DNA from 2 places in the Mesobacillus sp. AQ2 genome. Region 1 is predicted to be linked to the other one. Evidence: riboswitches for the same ligand, from Rfam matches in the RefSeq annotation. Region 1 holds a riboswitch; the other holds the start of a gene.
What was found. A riboswitch is a leader RNA that binds a small molecule or an ion and turns the genes downstream of it on or off. The one in region 1 is predicted to bind thiamine pyrophosphate.
Positions count from the first base shown of each region.

Region 2: linked by a shared signal. The riboswitch ahead of thiC (phosphomethylpyrimidine synthase ThiC) and the one ahead of QNH36_RS05430 (3-oxoacyl-ACP reductase) in region 1 are both predicted to bind thiamine pyrophosphate.

Region 1 covers NZ_CP126080.1:1,094,339-1,098,554, reverse strand. The annotation lists gene thiE (thiamine phosphate synthase) at 1-96, opposite strand, end outside; gene thiD (bifunctional hydroxymethylpyrimidine kinase/phosphomethylpyrimidine kinase) at 69-917, opposite strand; gene thiM (hydroxyethylthiazole kinase) at 917-1,726, opposite strand; gene QNH36_RS05430 (3-oxoacyl-ACP reductase) at 1,784-2,545, opposite strand; TPP riboswitch at 2,620-2,729, opposite strand; gene QNH36_RS05425 (hypothetical protein) at 2,787-2,942, opposite strand; gene QNH36_RS05420 (DUF3951 domain-containing protein) at 2,935-3,072, opposite strand; gene pepT (peptidase T) at 3,206-4,216, shown strand, end outside.
Region 2 covers NZ_CP126080.1:689,031-693,246, reverse strand. The annotation lists gene QNH36_RS03480 (hypothetical protein) at 221-352, opposite strand; gene thiC (phosphomethylpyrimidine synthase ThiC) at 611-2,356, opposite strand; TPP riboswitch at 2,527-2,641, opposite strand; gene QNH36_RS03470 (HAD family hydrolase) at 3,176-3,493, shown strand; gene QNH36_RS03465 (YdhK family protein) at 3,512-4,093, shown strand.

The DNA of each region.
Region 1 (4,216 bases):
AAGCACAGTAACGGGATCCTGTAAACAATTCGTGCTGCCGGCGATAAAATATACCTTCAGCAAGCTTCTCATCTTTTCAGGACTGATTCTTGACATGAGGAGGCCCCGCTTTCTCTTTTCATATTGTAGGCCCAGTGATTAGTCGGCCCATGTCCATGTCCATTTCCGATCATCAGCGGGTTGGCAATGGCTGCCTGGATGAACTCCTTAGCCACCGAAACCGCTTGATGGACCGAAGAACCTTTTGCAAGCTGTGCTGTGATAGCTGCAGAAAAAGTACAGCCTGTTCCATGGGTGTTATTCGTTTCAATCCTTGAAGTGGAGAAGTAAGCAAATTCCTTTCCGTCAAAGAGGACATCAATAGATTCGTTTGTTTCCTCATCATGGCCGCCTTTTATCACTACATTTTTCGCTCCAAGGGCATGGATTCGTTTGGCCGCTTCCTTTTTTTCATCCGTACCGCGAATCGACATGCCTGTCAGCACTTCGGCTTCGGGGATATTCGGGGTGATGATGTGACAGAGCGGAAGCAAATGTTTTTTCAGGGCCGATACAGCCTCCTGCTGGAGCAATGAGGCTCCTCCCTTCGCAATCATGACAGGATCGACAACAACCTTATCCCAGCCGAACTGCTTTATTTTTTCCGAGACCGCTTGTATGATTTCCGCGTTAAAAAGCATTCCTGTTTTCAGGGCATCCGCTCCAATGTCCTCACCGACTGATTGGATCTGTTCGCCTACCGCCTCAGGGCTCATCGGAAAAACTCCCTGGACACCAAGCGTATTTTGCGCGGTAACAGCAGTCAGGGCAGATGTGCCAAATACCTTCAGTTCCTGGAATGTCTTCAGGTCAGCCTGGATTCCGGCTCCGCCGCCGCTGTCAGATCCTGCGATTGTCAGTGCTTTTTTCATATTCATTACCTCCATTTTTCGAAAGAACTTTTATTGTAGATTTCCTCAGCATCCAAATGGTAGAGCTGGTTCAGGAACTCCACTTGAAAACTCCCTGGTCCCTGCAAGGCACTTTTGTCAGCGGCAACTTCGGCTGCCACTCCGTAAATGCTCAATGCAGCAGTTGCTGCTTTCAAAAAATCCTTTTCCACTGCTGTGAATGCCCCGATTACTGAGGTCAGCAGACATCCAGCACCGGTTACCTTCGTAAGGATTGGGTGTCCATTTCTGACGACAAACGTAGATTTCCCATCTGTAATAACGTCTTCTTTCCCTGTCAGTGCCACAATTGTGTTCAATTTTTGGGCAGCGGATTCTGCCAGCTCGATCACATCCCCATCTGAATCCCCTGCGTCAACACCCCGTATGTTCCAGACTTCCCCTGCTACATTGGCAATTTCCGCGGCATTTCCTCTGATGACCGAAATCTCCAGTTCGTCCATCAGCCTTATTGCAGTTTCCGTGCGATAAGCAGTCGCCCCGGCACCAACCGGATCAAGAATGACTGGAACTCCATGCTCATTTGCCGCTTTACCGGCAATCGACATGGATTCGACGACTTGTGGCCTCAACGTACCAATATTCAGCACAAGGCTGCCCGCTATGCTTGCCATTTCGGCAACTTCCTCTTGTGCATAGGCCATCACTGGAGATGCACCAAGAGCCAGCAGCCCATTGGCCGTAAAATTCGTGACCACAACATTCGTGATGTTATGTACAAGTGGATTCTCTCTGCGGACCTTCTCCAGCAAACCAGCAATCTCTCGTTTTTCCATTCCAATTCCTCCTTCATCCATCCTCAGACCGCCATCTGCGACCTCAATTCCTTCTCCTTAATCCATCACCAGGCCGCCGTCTACGACCATATTTTGTCCGGTAACTGCACGCGCCCATGGTGAGGCGAAGAACAAAATTGAGTCTGCAACTTCTGCGGGATCGGTGACTTTTCTAAGAGGTGTGGACGATTCGATTAGCTGGAATACTTCCTCAGAAGTAGCTGAGCTTGCGTCGGTCATTTTTAGCAGTCCTCCCGAAACCATATTGACGGTAATGCCATACTTTCCAAGATCAATCGCCATATTCCTTGTGAATCCCAGCAGCGCAGCCTTGCTTGTTGTGTAGTCATGGTAGGCGACAACCGGATTCTGGAAGAGGTTCGTGCCAATATTGATGATTCTGCCAAACTTCTTTTCTTTCATATTTGGCAATCCCGCCTGGATGGTATTCAATGAACCGCGGACAGCTCCTTCAAGCTGCTGTTGGTAATCCTCCCAGCCTACTGCAAAAGCATCCTTATTCGCCACAGGATCAAACTTGAAATTGACCAGTGCATTATTGACGATGGTCGTAATCGGTGTCCCAAAATGTTCTTTTGCCAACCTGAACATGCTTTTGACCTGTGCAGGATCACGCACATCCGCCCTGAGAGCAAGGGCATTTTCGCCAATGGTCTCTGTCAGAGCCTTTGCCTTTTCTTCATTCTGAAAATAGTTGATGACAACTTTTGCACCTTCCCTTGCAAAAGCTTTGACCGTTTCTGCACCAAGGCCACGGCTTCCTCCAGTTATTAAAACTACTTGATCTTTTAACTCCATTTGTGTCAACCTCCTTAAAATATAAAAAGCCAGATCCATATATAATGGACCTGGCTTAAAAGCAAAGTAAGAAAATTTCTCTCACACTACTTTCCTACGCTGGTATTACCCAGATCAGGTCCGAAGGGTTAAAAGACTTAGCGTCTTCCTCTCAGCCCGCAGCAGGGCACCCCTAGTAGTAAATCGAATATTCAATTGTCTTTATCCTAGCCTTATCTCCTATATATGTAAAGTAAAAAGTTCATATTCTGCTATTTTTCAGTTCTTCTTTGATTTCTTCCAGTAGACTAAGCTGCTGGTCCTGCTTTTGGATGATACTTGCAGTTAATTTTTGCAGTGTAATCGTTATCGACCAGAGTGACAGCAGCAAAACAATGATGACGCCAAGATCAATCATCTTTCTTTTTCCCTTCGGTTAAATCGTCAAATGGAGTGTAATGATTGCTTGGCAAATTACCGGAGCGGATTATCTTGAAAATCAGATAAAACACGACAAACAGCACTATGAACGTGAAAAAATACCCCATACTGTCCAGCCTCCTTTACTTTCATTATACAATAAACATGATACAAAAAATGGAATTTTCATTCTTTTTAAAATGGTCTTCTTGATCATCTATGCTAATATGAAAATATACATATGAATGGGAGATGAAAGCAATGAAAAACGAGATAATCGAAAGATTCACCTCTTATGTCAAAATCGACACACAGTCCAATGAAAACAGCGAGAAAACTCCATCGACCGAAGGCCAGCTCACCCTTGCCAATATGCTTGTCGAGGAACTAAAATCGATTGGCATGGAGGAAGTCACGATTGATGAAAACGGTTATGTGATGGCAACACTTCCTGCAAATACCGATAAGGAAGTCCCAACGATCGGGTTCCTTGCCCACGTCGATACGGCAACTGATTTTACAGGCAAAAATGTCAACCCGCAGGTTGTCGAAGACTTCGATGGCAATCAGATCATCCTGAATAAGGAGCAGAATATCATCCTGTCGCCAGCGGATTTCCCTGAACTGCCTCAATATAAAGGCCATACATTGATTACGACCGATGGAACGACTCTTCTCGGTGCTGACAACAAAGCAGGGATTGCCGAAATCATGACGGCGATGGCTTATTTGATCAAGCACCCTGAAATCAGGCATGGTAAAATCCGTGTTGCTTTCACCCCGGATGAAGAGATTGGCAGAGGCCCTCATAAGTTTGATGTAAAAGCATTCAATGCAAAATTCGCCTACACCGTTGATGGCGGCCCGCTTGGCGAGCTGGAGTATGAAAGCTTTAACGCAGCCGGCGCCAAGGTGACTTTTAAAGGAAAGAACGTCCACCCCGGAACAGCAAAGGGCAAAATGGTGAACTCCGCCAAAATCGCGATGGAATTTAACAGCAAGCTTCCTGCCGAAGAAGCGCCTGAGCATACAGAAGGATATGAAGGCTTCTTCCACCTGAGCTCGATTAATGGGGATGTCGAGGAGACGACGCTGAGCTACATCATCCGTGATTTTGACCGTGACAGCTTCCAGGCACGCAAGGAATTGATGCAGAAAATCACCAATGAACTAAGGCTTACATACGGCGAAACCCGGGTTGAACTTGAAATGAACGACCAGTACTACAACATGAAGGATAAAATCGAGCCAGTAAAAGAAATTGTCGACATC
Region 2 (4,216 bases), 410 kb from region 1:
TGTCATCATACTCCTGCTCCCTAAGGCAGCAGGACTTAACCTACAGCTTCAACCATATAGAGTAAAATGAAGCTGGCAGACGTGAAAAGAAGATCATTTTCTTTTAGACAGAGGGACGGTTCTGTAGTCTCACACCCTTAAGTGTAATGTATTCCCCGACCCTCATTAAAGAAACATGATGTACAAAAATACCTGTGTAATTGACTCCGTTTCGAGTCGTCTACACAGGTTCTTTTTTGGATATTTCCGCGATTATGGTTTGATTCTTGCCGTTCCTTTTCGCTTGATACAAGCTGTCATCTGCTGCTTTGAAGAAGTTTTCCTTACCGAGGCCCAACACTAATCGTGACATTCACGCTGGCCCCAGTTTATGATTGAAACGCAACAGAGAAAGTGAAATGGCTCTTAATAGACAATTTATCCCCTTCGCATACGGAATTACTAATCAATTAAACCTGTAAAAAATGCTAAATGACCATTCCATGAGTTTGGGAAAAAGTTACCTGAACGATGTATTCATCGACTTAAAGGTGTGAAAATAGGCGCAAAAAGACGGACTTAAGAGATTACTAGATAAAAATAGAAAGCGGCTCGCCTTTTTAATCAGTTCTTATTGATAAAGCTTTCCTCCGGCTTTTTTAAATTCCTCTGCTTTTTCAACAAGTCCCCTCTTGATTGCGTCCTCCGGCTCTAGCTTATGCTCTTTTGCATAGTTCCGGATATCATGGGAGATTCTCATGCTGCAGAATTTAGGTCCGCACATAGAACAGAAGTGAGCAGTTTTTGCACCTTCAGCCGGCAATGTTTCGTCGTGGTATTCCAATGCGCGTTCAGGATCCAATGAAAGATTGAACTGATCTCTCCAACGGAATTCAAAACGGGCTTTCGACAGGGCATCGTCCCTTTTTTGCGCTCCAGGATGGCCCTTTGCCAGATCAGCGGCATGGGCGGCAATTTTGTAGGTGATCACACCCTCACGCACATCGTCTTTGTTCGGCAGTCCCAAATGTTCCTTTGGCGTTACGTAACAGAGCATAGCTGTACCGTACCAGCCGATCATCGCAGCTCCGATCGCAGATGTAATGTGGTCATATCCCGGCGCGATGTCAGTGGTTAGCGGTCCTAGTGTATAAAATGGAGCTTCCTGGCAAATCTCCAGCTGCTTATCCATGTTCTCCTTGATTAAATGCATCGGAACATGCCCGGGTCCCTCAACCATTACCTGTACATCATGCTTCCACGCAAGCTTCGTCAACTCCCCAAGTGTTTTGAGCTCAGCAAATTGGGCCTCGTCATTGGCATCAGCAATCGATCCCGGGCGCAAACCATCTCCCAGAGAGAAGGCCACATCATATGCCTTCATGATTTCGCAGATTTCTTCAAAGTGTGTATAAAGGAAGTTTTCTTTATGGTGATGAAGGCACCATTGTGCCATGATCGAACCGCCTCTTGAGACAATTCCGGTCAATCGTCTGGCAGTCAGCGGAACATACCGCAACAAGACGCCTGCATGGATGGTAAAGTAGTCAACCCCTTGCTCAGCTTGTTCAATCAGGGTATCTTTGAACACTTCCCAGCTAAGGTCCTCAGCAATGCCATTCACTTTTTCAAGCGCCTGGTAAATCGGAACAGTGCCAACCGGAACAGCTGAATTCCGGATAATCCATTCGCGTGTCGTATGAATGTTTTTTCCTGTAGACAAATCCATGATTGTATCTGCACCCCATCGGGTAGCCCACGTCATTTTTTCCACTTCTTCCTCAATGGACGAGGAGACGGCCGAGTTCCCAATGTTCGCATTTATTTTGACATGAAAGTTCCTGCCGATAATCATGGGTTCAGTCTCAGGATGATTGATATTGGAAGGAATGATGGCCCTGCCCCTTGCCACTTCAGATCTCACAAATTCCGGGTCCATATTCTCCCGTATCGCTATGAACTCCATCTCCGGCGTAATGATTCCCTTTTTGGCATAATGCAGCTGGGTAACATTCTTCCCTTCCTTCGCCCTCAATGGCTTACGCGATAGGTCCGGAAAAACCTTATCATTTGCCCGCGGGTCATGCTCACTTGAGTATCCATTGTCCTCGGGCTTTATTTTCCGGCCCTCATACGCTTCAACATCCCCTCGTCTCTGAATCCACCTGCTCCTCAGTGGAGGAAGACCCTTTCTAAGATCGGGTGTATAAGCAGGATCCGTATAGGGACCGCTCGTATCATATACGCGAACCGGCTCATTGGTTTCCTCTCCAAAAGATCCGCTGGTCGGACTTAATTCAATCTCTCGCATCGGAACCCTAATATCAGGCTGCGAGCCCTCCACATAGACTTTTTTGCTCCCAGAGAAGCTTGCCATAATCGAAATGCTGTCCTGGTTTAATGATTTTGCTGTTTTCACTGATCATCTCTCCCTTTTTTAAAATTGAGGGACGAGATCTGGCACCTGGGAAGTTCCCTAGTATGTAAAAAAGCCGGCCCACATAAAGATGGACCGGCTTTAACCGCGAATGTCTCTGCACAAAAAGACTGTGCACTTGTCAACTTCCCCACGCTGGTATGATCCAGATCAGGTCCAAAGAGTCAAGGAACTTTAACGCGTCCCTTTCTCAGCCCAAGCTATTGGGCACCCCTAGTTATTGCTATTCAGTTCCCTTCGAGTATACACAATACGAAAAATAAAGAAAAGTTTTTTAAGCAATAGAGTGCTTATTGCCTATATGGACAATAGAACACACTTTCAAGGAGTTTAGCTAAAGAAGCCCTTAGACAAATACCGACCAAATTCTCCCTCTTCCTTAGAGAGTACAAATAATTACATGAAATTCTATCATTATTCTAAAAACATGAAGACGATTAACACAGCTTCGTAAAGGCTGGTTGACTTATGTTATTAATCATTTTTAAAAAATCCCTCATTTCAAGTTCATACAGTACCTCTTCTGTTAGAAAGCCATATAAAAAATAAGTTTTACGATAGGGGTGTAGGGTATAAAAATATCGAATGCTTATCACGCGATTAGGACATTGTTTTCGGAAAAATAATGGTTAACTTTGATACTTCTGAAAGGAGGAACCACAATGGCATAAATGGCTATTTTGCGCAGCAGTTCTTGCGGGTATCATTACACTTGCCTATTGGGCTGCCACAGGTGATTTCGAATTTGCTTTGGAACGAATGGTTACTGTTTTAATTATCGCTTGCCCCCATGCACTTGGTTTGGCGGGTCCTTTAGTAACATCACGGTCAACCGCCATAGCAGCGAAAAAGGGATTGTTAATTCCTAATAGAGTGGCATCCGAAGGGACATATAAAGGAGTTCGGATTGTTTTTGATAACACGGGGACACTAACCGAGGGAAACTTCGGAGTAACAGATATTTTTCCTGTCCAGGGAATAAGTGAGGAAGAACTTTTAACCCTGGCATATTCAGTTGAAACCCAATCGAACCATCCTATTGCAAAGGGAATTGTATTGATTAAAAAATCCAAATAGAAGAAAGGATGATTTTTAATGAAATCCAATAAATTTTTGTCCATTATAATCACTCTGATTATGGCTCTCGTTTTATCTGCTTGTAACGGAAACAACAACACTTCAGCTCCACCTGAAAATAACGCAGATAAAAAAACGGAAGAATCCAATGAACATATGGAAATGGATCATTCAAGTTCAGGTGAGGTTCCCGAAGAACTAGAAGTTGCGGAAAATCCAACCTACCCGGTTGGGAGCCAAGCTGTCATGCACGCAAAACATATGAAGGGAATGGACGGGGCAGTTGCAACCATTGCAGGAGCCTATAATACAACAGTTTATTCGGTTTCCTATACTCCTACAAATGGTGGTGAACGCGTAGAGGACCATAAATGGGTCATTCATGAAGAAATTGAGAACGCAGGCAAAGAACCATTCAAGCCTGGCGATGAAGTCAAATTGAATGCAGACCATATGAAGGGGATGAATGGAGCCACTGCTGTAATTGATTCAGCCGAAGAAACAACGGTTTATATGGTAGATTTCAAAAATACTGAAACAGGTAAAGAAGTAAAAAACCATAAATGGGTCATAGAAAGTGAACTATCGCCGCAGAAATAAATTTTCAATAACAAAAAATCCCTCTCTTAATGGCCAGGTACTTTCCATTAAGAGGGGATTTTTTTACATATGCCTGAATCCAGGAAGTCCAACAACACGGGTGCATTCCTAAAAAAGGCAAAA